4 regions of the Psychromicrobium ferritrahens genome follow, and region 1 is predicted to be linked to each of the others. Evidence: riboswitches for the same ligand, from Rfam matches in the RefSeq annotation. Region 1 holds a riboswitch; each other region holds the start of a gene.

What was found. A riboswitch is a leader RNA that binds a small molecule or an ion and turns the genes downstream of it on or off. The one in region 1 is predicted to bind S-adenosylmethionine.
Region 2: another riboswitch for S-adenosylmethionine. It lies ahead of ABDK06_RS06670 (DUF1737 domain-containing protein); the one in region 1 lies ahead of ABDK06_RS13200 (VIT1/CCC1 transporter family protein).
Region 3: another riboswitch for S-adenosylmethionine. It lies ahead of ABDK06_RS02985 (aminotransferase class V-fold PLP-dependent enzyme); the one in region 1 lies ahead of ABDK06_RS13200 (VIT1/CCC1 transporter family protein).
Region 4: another riboswitch for S-adenosylmethionine. It lies ahead of ABDK06_RS03515 (bifunctional o-acetylhomoserine/o-acetylserine sulfhydrylase); the one in region 1 lies ahead of ABDK06_RS13200 (VIT1/CCC1 transporter family protein).

Annotation. Positions count from the first base shown of each region.
Region 1 covers NZ_JBDLLW010000003.1:252,004-255,551, reverse strand. The annotation lists gene ABDK06_RS13205 (LOG family protein) at 1-977, shown strand, start outside; gene ABDK06_RS13200 (VIT1/CCC1 transporter family protein) at 998-2,110, opposite strand; SAM riboswitch class IV at 2,591-2,723, opposite strand; gene ABDK06_RS13195 (sodium:solute symporter family protein) at 2,787-3,548, opposite strand, start outside.
Region 2 covers NZ_JBDLLW010000001.1:1,435,473-1,439,020, forward strand. The annotation lists gene ABDK06_RS06665 (ABC transporter ATP-binding protein) at 1-1,514, shown strand, start outside; SAM riboswitch class IV at 1,618-1,749, shown strand; gene ABDK06_RS06670 (DUF1737 domain-containing protein) at 1,785-1,988, shown strand; gene ABDK06_RS06675 (rhodanese-like domain-containing protein) at 1,985-2,386, shown strand; gene ABDK06_RS06680 (O-succinylhomoserine sulfhydrylase) at 2,383-3,548, shown strand, end outside.
Region 3 covers NZ_JBDLLW010000001.1:633,863-637,410, reverse strand. The annotation lists gene ABDK06_RS02990 (class I SAM-dependent methyltransferase) at 1-557, opposite strand, end outside; gene ABDK06_RS02985 (aminotransferase class V-fold PLP-dependent enzyme) at 601-1,974, opposite strand; SAM riboswitch class IV at 2,014-2,126, opposite strand; gene hisN (histidinol-phosphatase) at 2,242-3,054, opposite strand; gene rsgA (ribosome small subunit-dependent GTPase A) at 3,139-3,548, opposite strand, start outside.
Region 4 covers NZ_JBDLLW010000001.1:746,877-750,424, reverse strand. The annotation lists gene ABDK06_RS03525 (CPBP family intramembrane glutamic endopeptidase) at 1-148, shown strand, start outside; gene ABDK06_RS03520 (VOC family protein) at 247-891, opposite strand; SAM riboswitch class IV at 1,079-1,229, shown strand; gene ABDK06_RS03515 (bifunctional o-acetylhomoserine/o-acetylserine sulfhydrylase) at 1,293-2,612, shown strand; gene metX (homoserine O-acetyltransferase MetX) at 2,612-3,548, shown strand, end outside.

The DNA.
Region 1 (3,548 bases):
TCGATTTCAGCGGGCTCTCGGTCGCTGCAGCGGTTTTTCTGGGATGTACCTTCGACCCCGGAGCCGAGGCCGAATTGCGGGCTCGCGGCGCCTTGATCTTCCCGGTGCTGCCCGGGGTGCCCTTCGATTCCTATCGGTCCAAGCTCTACACCGGCACTGAGCTTTTCGGCGGTCTGGCGGCGGGCTATGAATCGACCCTTGACGGCAGGATCTATCAGTGGACGCTGAGCACGCCGCGTAACCTTGACGGCACCCTTGCCACCGCGATGCACGATCACTCGATAGGGGACGCCCTGGATGATCTTTTCGATTCCGAGCTAGCCGGACGAAAGGTCGTCGGGGTGATGGGCGGGCACGCCGCCAGCCGCGGCAGTGAGGCCTACCGAGAATCCGCGGAACTGGGCAGCGGCCTGGGCCGGCGTGGCTTCGTGGTGGCCACCGGAGGAGGTCCGGGAGCCATGGAAGCGGCGAATTTAGGTGCCTGGCTGAGTGGCCGACCTACGGCAGCTCTGGACTGGGCGATGGCTCAGCTTTCGGAGGTCCCGGATTTCAGGCCTTCGGTCGATCGCTGGGTTGCGGCAGCTCAAGCCGTTATGGCGCGTTTCCCGGACGGTCAGCTCAATCTCGGCATCCCTACCTGGTTCTATGGTCATGAACCGCCCAATATCTTTGCCAGCCGGATAGCGAAATACTTCGCCAATGCGGTGCGGGAGGCGGTTTTGCTAGAGCGCTGCAATGGCGGGATCGTTTTCCTGCCGGGAGCCGCCGGGACCGTCCAGGAAATCTTCCAGGATGCTTGCGAGAATTATTATGCCGCGGAATCAGCCGCCGTCCCGATGGTGCTGCTGGGCCGGGAGTACTGGACTGCACAGCTTCCGGTCTGGCAGTTGCTGACGAAGCTGGCCCAGGGCCGAGAGATGGCTCAACGGATTCAGCTGGTTGACTCAGTGGCGGAAGCCCTAGCGTCTCTGGGCTGAGGTTTCCGGGCCACTGGAAGCTATCCGGTGGTGGTGCCGAACAGCAGGCCGAGCAGGTAGGTGACCAACGCCGCGCCGAAGCCGATCAGCAGCTGCCGGATTCCCCGGGAGAGTGGCGGGGCTCCGGAAAGCAAGCCCACCACCGCTCCTGTGGCCAGCAGCGCTAAGCCGACCAGCACTGAGGCTACCGCTATGGCCGTGAAACCGCTGAGCCCGAGGAGGTAGGGCAGCACCGGAATGACGGCGCCGGAGGCGAAGAAACAGAAGCTGGAGACGGCGGCACCCAGCGCGGTTCCAATGGTCTCGTGCTCATCACTCTCAGGTTTCCCCGCCACCTCTGCTTGCAGGGAGAAGCTGGGGTTGCAGTCGCAGGCAAACCGTCCCATCCGTTCGGCCGCGCGATGCTCGGCGTCCTCCGGACTCATCCCGCGGGCCCGGTAGACCAGAACCAGCTCATTGGCATTGATATCCAGAGCTTTGGCGGCGGACAGCGTGATCTGGGTCGGCTTCGAGGCGTCCAGCAATTCGCGCTGTGAACGTACCGAGACGTACTCACCCGCACCCATCGACAGTGCTCCGGCGAGCAGACCCGCAATGCCGGCCAGTAACACCAGATGCGGGGCCAGCCCGGCCCCGGCCATACCCATCACCAGGGAGAGATTGCTGACCAGCCCATCGTTCGCACCGAACACGGCGGCTCGGAAGGTTCCGGAGAGCCGATTACGGCCACGGGTTGCCAGTCCGCGCACCACCTCTTCGTGGATCGCTTCGTCGGCAGCCATCGCCGGGGTGGCGTCCACATCGGTCGAGTAACTGGAACGGGACTCAGCCCGTTGAGCCAGAGCCAGGACGAAGACCGAGCCAAAGTGCTTGGCCAGAAAGCCCAGCAGACGGTTATTGAACGAGGCCTTGCGGGGCGCTGAGGCGTGTTCGCCGAGCAGGGTCAGCCAGTGCTGCTCATGCCGCTTTTCGGCTTCGGCCAGGGCGAGCAGAATATCGCGCTCCTCGCCCTCGCGTTTCGTCGCCAGGGCGCGATAGACGGCGGCCTCGGCGCGCTCATCGGCGAGGTGGGTGCGCCACCGCTTGATCTGCGCTTTACTGGCCTGCTGTACGCCCGGAGAGTAACTTGCCACAGCCCCACTTTAGCCCGAATTCTCGCGGTTTTTCGGCTGGCTATCCTCGGCAAAAAGCTTCGGCGCACCGTAAAATCTTTCGGCTGCGCGCAGATATTTTCACCGCCCGTAGACTTGCGATCGCCCACTGCAACTCACAGTGGGCGATCGCAGAATCAATGAGCTAGCCGAAGAACCAGGGAGTCAAACGATGCCAGGGCCGATTCCGAGGGGCTTGGCTCCGGTGAGTTCGGCAGCAGCCGAAAAACTCGCGGCTCGCCCTGCCGGCACCCGGTTTTCGCCACCGTAACCGTCAATTCCAAGGTCTTCGCATTCCATTGGCAGCGTTGCACCGAATTTGCCATCGCGGTTATTAATTCTCTTGCTTCGCCGCTCCAAAAACTTCGCCAACACCCACTTTCGATCAGCGAAACTGTTCCCAGTACGGCGTCAACCGCGGGAAGGACAAAACGTATTCCGGACACCTAAAGCGCCTCCAGCCGAGTGCTCTTACCCCTCGGGTTTGTCTCGCGGCCCGATGGGTCGCTTCGTCATCCGAGCCACCCTTGCACATGGGGTTGGCGTGTGGTCAGTCCGAGCTTTGCCTACTGAAAGGCAACCACAACTCATGAAGCTTTTTCTAATGTAACTCTGCCCTGGAGCGCACGCAATTCTACCGGGCGTTTGGCGGAAATCCTTATATTTTTCTTATCTTGGAGCCGTTGAGTCTGAGCTGCCAAGCGGTCCGTACTTCAGCTGACGTTTCTTTGGTCGCTAAAGACACCGCTAGATAGACCAGCAACGAAGATCCGAGACCCCAGTAGATGGGCTCGTTAGCATAAATACCATCCTCGCTGGCTATCGCTCCGCTCGCATAGAGGGTGAGCAGCAGCAAGGTGACTACGGTGCCGACAGCCATCGAGGCCGCTGCTCCCAGTCCGGTGCCGCGCTTCCAGAACAGACCGCCCAGAATGGCGACCAGCAGGCCACCGACCAGGATGTCGTAGGCGATGGTGAGTGCCGCCACCACGTCGGGGGTTACGATGGCAATCAGAATGGCCGCTACGCCTAGCCCGAGAACCCAAAGCCGGTTGGCCCGCACATCGTGCTCCGGATTATCGGTATCTGAGGTGTCGATTTTTCTGCCGAACCAGCTGGCCACGAAGGGCAGCACATCGGCGCGAGCCACCGTTGCCGCAGCGATCAGTGCGCCCGAGGCGGTCGACATCATGGCGGCGACGGCGGCGGCCAGCACCAGACCCCCTAAACCGATGGGCAGTAAATGGGCGGCCACCTCGGCATACACGGCGTCCTGACCCGCGGTTTTCACATCGATCTCCGGCAGGGCCACCCGAGCGGCCATGCCGATCAGCGCGCCGGCCACCCCGTAAAGAATGCAGTAGACTCCCGCGGTGGCTCCGCCCCAGCGTGCCACTGCGGGAGTCTTGGCGGTGAAGAC
Region 2 (3,548 bases), on a different contig from region 1:
CTTCAGTGGGCAACCGGGTGATGGGAGCCCTGCGGGTCAAGCTTTTCGGTCACCTGCAAGCGATGGATCTGAGCTTCTTCACCCGGACCAAGACCGGGGTGATCCAGTCCAGGCTGCAGAACGACGTCGGAGGCGTCGCCAGTGTGCTCACCAATACTGTCTCCGCGGTGCTCGGCAATACCGTGACCGTAATCGCCGCCTTTGTCGCGATGCTGCTGCTGAACTGGCAGCTGACAGTGGTCGCCGTCGTGCTGATGCCGATTCTGGTGATCGCGCAACGCAAAGTGGGCAAGATCCGGGCCAAAATCGCCACCCAGACCCAGGAATCGCTCTCCGAGATGTCCGCGATCACCCAGGAGACCCTGAGCGTCTCAGGCATCCTGCTGGCCAAGAGCTTCAATATGCAGAAGGCCGAGATCGATCGTTACTCGGCAGAAAACCGCAATCAGATCGGGCTGCAAGTCCGCCAGGCGATGAGCGGACAGTGGTTCTTCGCCATCGTGACTATTTTCCTCTCCTCGATTCCGGCAATCGTCTACCTCGTCGCCGGTCTGCTGGTGGACAACGGCTTCCAAGCGATTACCGCGGGTACTATCGTGGCCTTCACCACGGTCCAGGCGCGTCTGCTCTTCCCGCTCACCAGCTTGATGCGGGTTGCCCTCGACCTCCAGACTTCGGGCGCCCTCTTCGCCCGGATCTTCGAATACCTGGACCTCAAACCCGCCATCGCCGACAGCCCGGGGGCAGCCCCGCTAAGCGATCTGCGGCAACTGGGCAGGATCAGATTCCAAGAGGTCAGCTTCGCCTACCCGGATGCTCAACCCGGGGAGCGTCCGACCTTGGATAAGGTCTCCTTCACTATTGAACCCGGGCAGTTCGCCGCCTTCGTGGGCTCTTCTGGCGCGGGTAAAACCACCATTTCCTATCTGATTCCCCGGCTCTACGAAGCCACTTCCGGTCGTATTGAGTTCAGCGGTATAGAGGTGCGCGAACTGCTTCAGGATTCCCTGGTGGCGCATATCGGCATTGTCAGTCAGGAAACTTATCTGTTCCACGCCAGCATCGCCGATAATCTGCGCTACGCCAAGCCCGGAGCGACTCAGGACGAACTCGACCGGGCCACCCAGCAGGCCAATATCTACTCGACCATCATGAGCTTCCCTGAGGGCTTCAACACCTTGGTCGGCGAACGCGGTTATCGGCTTTCAGGCGGCGAGAAGCAACGAATCGCGATCGCCCGAGTGCTGCTGAAAGACCCCGCCGTGCTGGTTCTGGACGAGGCCACCAGCGCATTGGATTCGATCTCAGAACGAGTGGTGCAATCCGCGCTGGAGACCGCCTCACAGGGCCGCACCACGGTGGCCATTGCGCATCGACTGTCAACGGTGGTCGGTGCGGATGTGATCTTCGTGGTGGAACAGGGCCGAATCGCCGAACAGGGTACTCATAGAGAACTGCTCGCACTGAACGGCCGCTATGCCGCACTTTATGCTGAGCAAGCCAGACAGGCCTGAGCTCAAGACCCTGGCTCTGCTAGCCGACGAGGTCGAGCTGGTACTGCGCAATAAAGACATCATTTTGCCCGTCAACGCCACGCCATGTGTTAGCTTTGCGATGAGTAACGAGCGCCAGCACGCACTTTGGCCGAGGCCGGGTGCACTGCCCTGACTTGCTGGCCGGCAACCCTCGATTCCGGTGGGGTGCCTCAGGTGAATACTCGGCAACGTGAACGGGTTGCAAGCGTGGAGTTGCTGCGGCTTGCGCCTCAGGCAAAAGGAGAACAAATGGCTGACGCCCCCTTGACCTACCGGCTTCTGACCGGCCCCGATGATCATAGTTTCTGTCAGCGGGTCAGTGATGCGATCGCCGAAGGCTACCTGCTCTACGGCAGCCCCTCAGTGACGTCCAACGGCGGCCAGGTGATCGCCGCCCAGGCCGTGGTGCTCCCCGGTTTTAACTCCGCGACTGATGGGGAGGCGGCACAATGAGTTACGCCGGTGATCTGACCCCTGAGGAAGCCTGGCAGAAAGTTTCCGACGGCGCCGTCTTGGTGGATGTGCGGACCGAAGCGGAGTGGCAATTGATCGGCGTCCCAGACACCGCTTCACTCTCCGTCGAACCCCGTTTCGTGCAGTGGAACCTCGCCGGAGGGGTGTGGAATCAGGCCTTCTTGGATGAGCTCAAGGCCGCCGTGCCGGCCGATGCGGACATCGTTTTTCTCTGCCGTTCTGGCGCTCGCTCGGTGTCCGCCGCTGAAGCGGCCACCGAGGCCGGGTTCACCTCTTTCAATGTGCTGGAAGGCTTCGAAGGCGTCCCGGATGCCTATGGCGATCGCACCGTGAACGGCTGGAAGAACCGCAAACTGCCCTGGAAGAAGGGCTCATGAGCTTCAATCCGCTGGCCGGCGGCTGGTCCTCCGATACCCAGGCGGTCCGGGGCGGCCTGGACCGCACCGGCTTTCAGGAGACCTCCGAGGCGATATTCCTGAACTCCGGTTTCGTCTACGAATCCGCCGAAGCCGCGGAAAGGGCTTTCACGGGAGAGGACGAGAGATTCGTCTACTCCCGCTACGGCAATCCGACGGTGGCCACCTTTCAGGAACGGCTACGGCTCTTGGAAGGAACCGAGGCCTGCTTCGCTACCGCCTCTGGAATGGCCGCGGTCTTTGTGGCACTCGGTGCGCTGCTGGCTCAGGGGGACCGAGTGGTGGCTTCCCGTTCGCTCTTCGGATCGTGCTTTGTGATCTTGAACGAGATTCTGCCGCGCTGGGGAGTCGAGACGGTTTTTGTGGATGGCCCCGATCTGGAGCAGTGGCGGGAAGCTCTTTCGGTGCCGGCCACCGCTGTCTTTTTCGAATCACCGTCGAACCCCATGCAGGAGATCGTTGACATCCGCGCGGTCTGCGAACTAGCGCATGCCGCCGGAGCCCAGGTGGTGGTCGATAATGTCTTCGCCACGCCTTTGCTTCAGCGCTGCACGGAGCTCGGCGCCGACGTCGTCGTCTATTCGGGTACCAAGCACATCGACGGCCAGGGGCGGGTGCTCGGCGGCGCGATCCTGGGCAGCCGGGAATTCATCGACGGCCCGGTCAAGCAATTGATGCGGCACACTGGCCCTGCACTGTCCTCGTTCAACGCCTGGGTACTCACCAAGGGGCTGGAGACCTTGTCACTGCGGGTCAAGCACTCCTCGGCCTCGGCACTGGCCCTAGCTGAGTTTTTGGAGCAGCAGCAAGCCGTGGAATGGGTCAAGTACCCATTGCTGGCCTCGCACCCGCAGCACGAACTGGCTGCCTCGCAGATGAGCGCGGGCGGCACCGTACTCACCTTCGCGCTGAAAGGCGGGAAGCCCGAAGCTTTTGCCCTGCTGAATGCCCTGCGGGTGATCGATATCTCCAATAACCTCGGTGATTCGAAATCCCTCATCACACACCCCGCGACCACAACGCACCGCGCGATGGGCCCGGAAGGCCGGGCAGCCATCGGACTGAGCGACGGCGTGGTGCGGCTCTCGGTGGGGCTGGAGGATCTAGACGATCTGCAGCGGGA
Region 3 (3,548 bases), on a different contig from region 1:
TGAGGTTCCGGGGCAGAGAATTGCTCGCCGAGAGCTGGCACCGCTTCGGGGCGATGCACATCGCCGGCATGCATGATCCGCGAGAGCCGGTGCACCCACGGTATCCGGACATCGAGTTGATTCCAGATCAGCCCTAATCTGCCGCCGGGGCGCAGCACCCGGCCGATCCGCCGACTTGCGGCTGGGGCGTCGAACCAATGCCAAGCCTGAGCGACGAAAACCGCATCGACGCTTTCCTCGGCCGCCGGGAAGTCCTCTGCGCTGCCAACGATGGTCGATACCTCGGGGAACCTGCTGTTAAGCTGCGCGAGCATATCCTCCGAGGGATCGACGGCGGTCACCTGCAGCCCGCGTTCCACCAGTCGTTCAGTGAATTTGCCGGTCCCGGCGCCGAGATCGAGCACTCTATGGGCGCTGCTGGGAATCAGCCAGTCCGCGGCATGCTGCGGATAGCCCGGGCGGACCCGCTCATAGAGCTCACCGCCGCTACGGAAGGCGGAGGCGAGCTCCTCTCGACGTTGCTGCAGCAGCTTGGGACCGTCGCTGGTTTTGTTCATGGGCACCTCCGGGACACCCCTCAAGAATATCCCGGAGGCTGCATCAATCCGTCACGATGCAGGGCGCCGCTCCTGCGGTTCCCGGGGTATTAGGCGCCCAGGAGGGGAAGACCCTGAAATCGTTGACCGGAACCCAGCGACCGCTCTCAATGAGATAGTCGCCTTGGGGCCCATCCTCGACCAGTTGGCTGATTCCGGTGATCAGCCGTTGCGCGTCCTCGATGCCGGAGCCGAGTCCGAAGCTGGCTCGCAGCGAGCCGGTGGGCAGCCCGAGGCGTCGCAGCAGGGGATGCGCGCAGAACCGTCCGTCCCGCACGCCTACCCCGAACTCGGCGGATAAATAAGCCGCCACCAAACCGGAGTCATAGCCGGAAACCGAGAAGTTGACCACACCGATGCTGCCGCTGCCCGGATAGCTCCCCGAATCGCTGAACAAATGATGCACTGTCACTCCGGGGATCCGTTCCAAGCCGTCGATCAGAAACTCTCGGAGCGTGCTTTCATGGTGCTGCCAGGTCTCTTGATCGAGCGAGGCAATCACTTCGGCAGCGCGGGCCAGCGTGGCTGCCCCCAGTACATTAGGAGTGCCACCTTCATGTCTCGCCGGACCTTCGGCCCAACTCACGGCGTCCAGTCGCACCTCCTTGACCGCTCCGCCGCCCAGCAGCAGAGGCACCCCGGAATCTAGCCAATCCGGGCGCCCCACCAGCACTCCGGAACCGAAGGGCGCGTAGAGCTTATGGCCGGAAAAGGCCAAGTAGTCGATGCCCCAGCCGCTGACGTCGATCGCCCGATGCGGGGCAAGCTGCGCCGCATCCACCACGATCCGAGCACCGTGCCGATGCGCCAGAGCAGCGAGTTCGGCGACCGGCAGCACTTCACCGGTGACATTGGAAGCGCCGGTGACCGCGAGCAGCGAGACACCGCCGAGCTCGAATTCTTCTTCTAGGATCTCCAGGGTCTGTGCGATCGACTCGCCCGCTAAGACGCTTCGGTGCGGCACGTTCTGCCAGGGCAAGAGGTTAGCGTGGTGTTCGATATCGAGATACAGCACGTCGCCTTGGGCCGGAAGGCAACGGGCTAGCAGATTCAAGGCGTCCGTGGTGTTACGGGTGAAGATCACTGCGTCGTCGGCCCTGGCACGGACGAAGTTCCGCACGATGTGCCGGGCGTTCTCATAGACCGAGGTGCTGATCTGGGAGGAATAGCCCGCCCCGCGGTGAACGCTCGCGTAGTAGGGCAGGATCTCTTGGAGATAATTGGCCACCGCCGAGAGCGCGGGAGCCGAGGCAGCATAGTCTAGATTGACGTAGCGGACGTCGCCACCCTGCACCAAGGGAGCCCGGAGTTCGGCACCCACGACGGGCAAAAGGGCCTGCAGCGATTTTCTAGGGGTGATATACGTGACAGTGCTCATCTGATCCTCCACGAAGAGGACCCCGGTCATCACAACGGGAGTCCGCGCTTGCCAGAATCTTTTGATCTGGCCAGGTCGTCACCCGGGGCACCCCACCGCGAATGGAGGGTTGCCGGCCAGCAAACCGGGGTTTAACGCTGGCACTCGTGACCTCTTTCAAGCCTAGGCCAATTCGGCAGAGCACCGTGCTGTATTACGTAATACAGTTGGGCCGTCAGAGTAGCTGGGATGCCGGCGGCGCTTCGCCCCCCCCGTCGGAGGCAAGGATCAGAGTAAATCGTCCAGCTCGGGGTTGAGTAAGCGCAGGGTCTCCGAGTGCAGGATGCCGTTGCTGGCCAGAGCATTGCCGCCGAACGGCCCGTCAGCCCCTTCCAGAGAAGTGAATCGCCCGCCCGCTTCGGTCACGATCGGCACCAGCGCTGCCATATCGTAAAGGTTCAGCGATGGTTCGCAGGCGATGTCCACTGCGCCTTCAGCCACCAGGCAGTATGACCAGAAATCACCGTAAGCCCGGCTGCGCCAGGTGGCGTCTAAAAGCTCGATGAACTGCTCCAGATTGCCGCGCTCTCTCCAGCCGCCGAGCGAAGAATATGAAACGGACGCATCTTGCAGCCGGGAGACGTTTGAGACCCTCAGCCGGCTGGCGGCGGCGAGTGATTTACCGGTGAAGGCCCCGGTGCCCTTCGACGCCCACCAACGTTTACCCAGTGCTGGGGCACTGACCACTCCCACGACGGGCACACCTTCATCGACCAGCGAGATCAGAGTCGCCCAGACTGGAACTCCGCGAATGAAGTTCTTGGTGCCGTCGATCGGGTCGATGATCCAACGCCGTGCGCCGTGCCCAGTGCTGCCGAACTCTTCGCCCAGTACCGCATCGCGGGGGCGGGCCCGGGCCAGCTGGTTCCTGATGGCATCCTCTGCGGCTTTATCGGCATCGGTCACCGGAGTGAGGTCCGGTTTGGTCTCAATGGTCAGATCGAGGGCTTTGAACCGGCTCATGGTTTGCGCGTCCACGGAATCGGCCAGCACATGAGCCAAACGAAGATCGTCGTTATAGCCCTGAAGGTGCATTGTCATGCCAACACGCTATCCCGAGATGCCGAGGATTTGCCGTAAGCCAGCCGTAACGGGGCAGGATTGGCTGGCTTTAAAGCGCTACGACTACTGAACCGCCCGGATCGCGCTGAGCAATCGACGATAAGATTCCAGCCGGGCAGCGCCGCCTTCGCCCGCTCGTCCGCTGTCAACCCAGAGGTCCAGCCCGCACTCCGGAGCGGCTTCGTCATGGCGGCAGCCTCGTGGGCAGTCCTCGATGCCGGGCTCCAGATCCTGAAAGGCCTGCAGAATGCGGTTCGGATCGACGTGGGCCAGCCCGAAGGACCTGATGCCCGGAGTGTCAATGATCCAGCTGCCCGGCTGGGCGTCCTCAAGGCGCAAGGCCAGAGCCGAGGACGAAGTATGCCGGCCACGCCCGGTGACCGCGTTCACCCCGCCAGTGGCGCGCTGCGAGCCGGTGAGCGCGTTAACCATGGTTGATTTGCCGACGCCTGAGTGACCCACCAGCACCGAGA
Region 4 (3,548 bases), on a different contig from region 1:
GTTCGCCGGCAACTTCGTGATGGGGTTGATCTTCGGCTGGCTCTACACCAAGACCAAACGGGTGATGCCGCTCGTGGTGGCGCATTCGCTGCTGGACATCGCGGCCTTCAGCTTCGGCCCGCAATTGGGTTTCGGCCAAGGCTCGTGAGCTGCCCTTTCCCTCGCAAGCCCGGGCGGGGAACCCTGCTCGCTCGCTGACGGCACTCCGTCGCCCTCAGCATCAGAGCGTTGAATATTGGCTGAGGTTCAGACCGTGACTTCGCCGTGGGCGGTTTCAAAGGTGACGCTCATGATGCCCGGAGTGCCCTTAGGGGCGACCCACTCAACCGCGACATCCTGCAGTGGCTTATCCACGCACTCTCCCAGCCACTCAGTCACTCGTTCGGCAGAGCCCGCGATGGTGAGCTTGGCGAGTTTGACGTCGCTCGGCTTGGCCAGTGAAGGGTGCAGTGCGGGATCGCCTTCCCATTTGAGCAAATAAGGTACCTGGGGGTCGGCGATCAGACCTTTAATGCCGATCTGCTGCCAGATCAGTTCCTGGCCATCCGGAAATTTCCGGTTTCCGGGAACTGCGCTGCGTCCCAGCCGTTCTTCAAAGGGGAGCAGGTCGTCAACCTCGACGCACCAGCCCATCCAGCCGCCACCGGCAGTTGACCGGGCGCGCACGGCCTGACCGAAGGGAGCTTTGTCTGAAGCTGGGTGATCCAGTACTTCGACGATTTCGAGATAGTGATGATTGGTGAGCGGAATGATCATATTCCGCGTGCCGAAGCGGGGGTGCACCCCGCCGCGGACGGCCTTGATTCCTAGAGCGTCAGAGATCCGCTCGGTGGTGGCAGCCAGTCCATCCGGTTCACAAGCGTAAGAAACGTGGTCCATGCGCATGCCCATATCCTCGCACTTTGTGACCCGCCTCTCGACTAAGGTCTACCTAAGTTGCGCTGTGCGTTGCGCGCTTCGCGCACCATGAATCCGCTGTGAGATTTCCTCCGTAACCTCCGCGCATCGCGGGAAATGCAGCGTCACAATAGCTCCCTGACCTTGCTTAGCCTCCGGTGCGGACTGCACACTTTAAACAGGTCATGAGTGCCAGCAAAGTTCCTTGATCCCGTGTCACATCTGAGGTCGGAACGCCTGCCCCGGCTTGCTGGACGGCAACCCTCCTCCGCGGTGGGGTGCCCCGGGTGACGACCGGGCCCTGGTCAATAGATCAGGTGCAAGCGCGGGTTCCTCTGCCCGGTAACCGCCTTCATCGCGGCGACCTTGAGGACCCTTGAAACAAGGAGTCTGAGATGAGCAACGGCTGGTCATTCGAAACCCGGCAGATCCATGCGGGCCAACAACCCGATCCGAGTACCGGTGCGCGAGCACTGCCGATTTTCCAAACCACTTCCTTCGTCTTCCCCAGTGCGGAGAGCGCTGCCAAGCGCTTCGCGCTCGCAGAACTGGAACCCATCTACACCAGAATCGGCAACCCGACCCAGGACGTGGTCGAACAGCGGATCGCCAGCCTGGAAGGCGGCGTCGGGGCTCTGCTGCTCTCTTCCGGGCAGGCCGCGGAGACCTTTGCGATCCTGAACATCGCTCAGGCGGGAGACCACCTGGTGGCCAGCCCCAGCCTCTACGGCGGAACCTATAATCTGCTCGCTCACACGCTCAAGAGATTCGGCATCGAGGTCACCTTCGTAGAAGACCCAGATGATTTGGAGCAGTGGCGAGCCGCGGTGCGCCCGAACACCAAGCTCTTCTTCGGTGAAGTGGTTTCCAATCCCCGTCAGGACGTGCTCGATCTGGAGGGAATCAGTGCCGTCGCCCACGAGGCCGGAGTGCCGCTCGTCGTCGATAATACGCTTGCGACGCCGTATCTGGTGCGGCCGCTGGAATGGGGGGCGGATATCGTGGTGCATTCCGCGACCAAGTACCTCGGCGGACATGGCACCGCGATCGCCGGCGTGATCGTCGATGGCGGTCGCTTCGACTTCGCCAAGGAACCGGAGAGATTCCCGGGCTTCAACACCCCGGACGAGAGCTACAACGGCCTGGTCTACGCCCGGGATCTCGGCGTCGGTGGTGCCTTGGGCGCTAATCTGGCCTATATCCTCAAGGCCAGGGTGCAGTTGCTGCGCGATCTGGGCTCCGCGGTGGCGCCCTTCAATGCTTTCTTGATCGCGCAGGGGCTGGAAACTCTGAGTTTGCGGGTGGAACGGCATGTCTCTAATGCGCTGGAGGTGGCGAACTGGCTCACCGAGCATGACAGTGTGGAATCGGTGGCCTATGCCGGGTTACCCTCCAGCCCTTGGTACCAGCGTGGGCAGAAATACGGCCCGCGGGGGATCGGTGCCGTGGTGGCCTTCAATATCAAGGGCGGTGTGGACGCCGGGAAGCGCTTCGTGGACGCTTTGGAACTGCATTCCCATGTGGCCAATATCGGTGATGTGAGGTCGTTGGTGATTCACCCCGCCTCCACCACGCACTCTCAGCTCACCGAGGCCCAGCAGCTCAAAGCCGGAGTCACTCCGGGGCTGGTCAGGCTCTCGGTGGGACTGGAGAACATCACGGATATCCTGGCGGATCTGGAGGCTGGTTTCAGGGCGGCGAAATCCGCGCTGTGATGACGACGATCTCAGAATTATCGGAGCAGGCTTTGCTGGGTGTCGACCCCAGCCAGCTGCGCTTTCAGTCGCTGGGCGAACTGGCTCTGGAAACGGGCGAACGGTTACCGGAGACGACGCTGGCGTATGAGAGCTGGGGCAGGCTCAATGCCGGAGCTTCCAACGCCGTCCTGGTGCTGCATGCCCTGACCGGTAGTTCTCACGCCGCTCAGGGAGAGTCGGAGCAGGCCGGTTGGTGGGATGGCTTAGTGGGCCCGGGAAAGGCGATCGATACCGAGAGGTTCTTCGTCGTCTCGGTGAATATCCTAGGTGGCTGCTATGGCAGCACCGGACCTTCCTCAACCGCCCCGGACGGCAAACCGTGGGGCTCGCGCTTCCCCTTCCTGACCCTGCGAGACTCGGTGCGGGCGGAGGCCTTGCTCGCCGATGCACTCGGGATTACCCGGTGGCATGCGGTGGTCGGGGGATCGATGGGCGGTGCCCGTGCGCTGGAGTGGGCGGTGAGCTACCCGGAGCGGGTGCGCCATGCCGTGGTGCTCGCGAGCTGCCCGGCGAGCACTGCGGAACAGATCGCGCTCGCGCAAACCCAGCTGCTGGCCATTCGTCAGGACCCGGCTTTCGCGGGCGGTGACTACTACGGTTCGGCGGCACCCCTGGAGGGTCTTGGCCTGGCCAGACGGATCGCGCATATCTCCTATCGCTCAGAGGCCGAGCTGGGACTGCGGTTCGGCCGCTCAGCGCAAGAAGGGGAAGCTCCGGTATCAGCTGAGCGTGGTTCCGAAGCCTGGCGGCAGCGCTATCAGGTGGAGAGCTATCTGGATCATAAGGCCGCGAAGCTGAACCAGATCTTCGATGCGAATAGTTACATCACCCTCACCGAGGCCTTGATGAGTCACGATCTGGGCCGCGGTCGAGGCGGCCTGAAGCAAGCCCTGA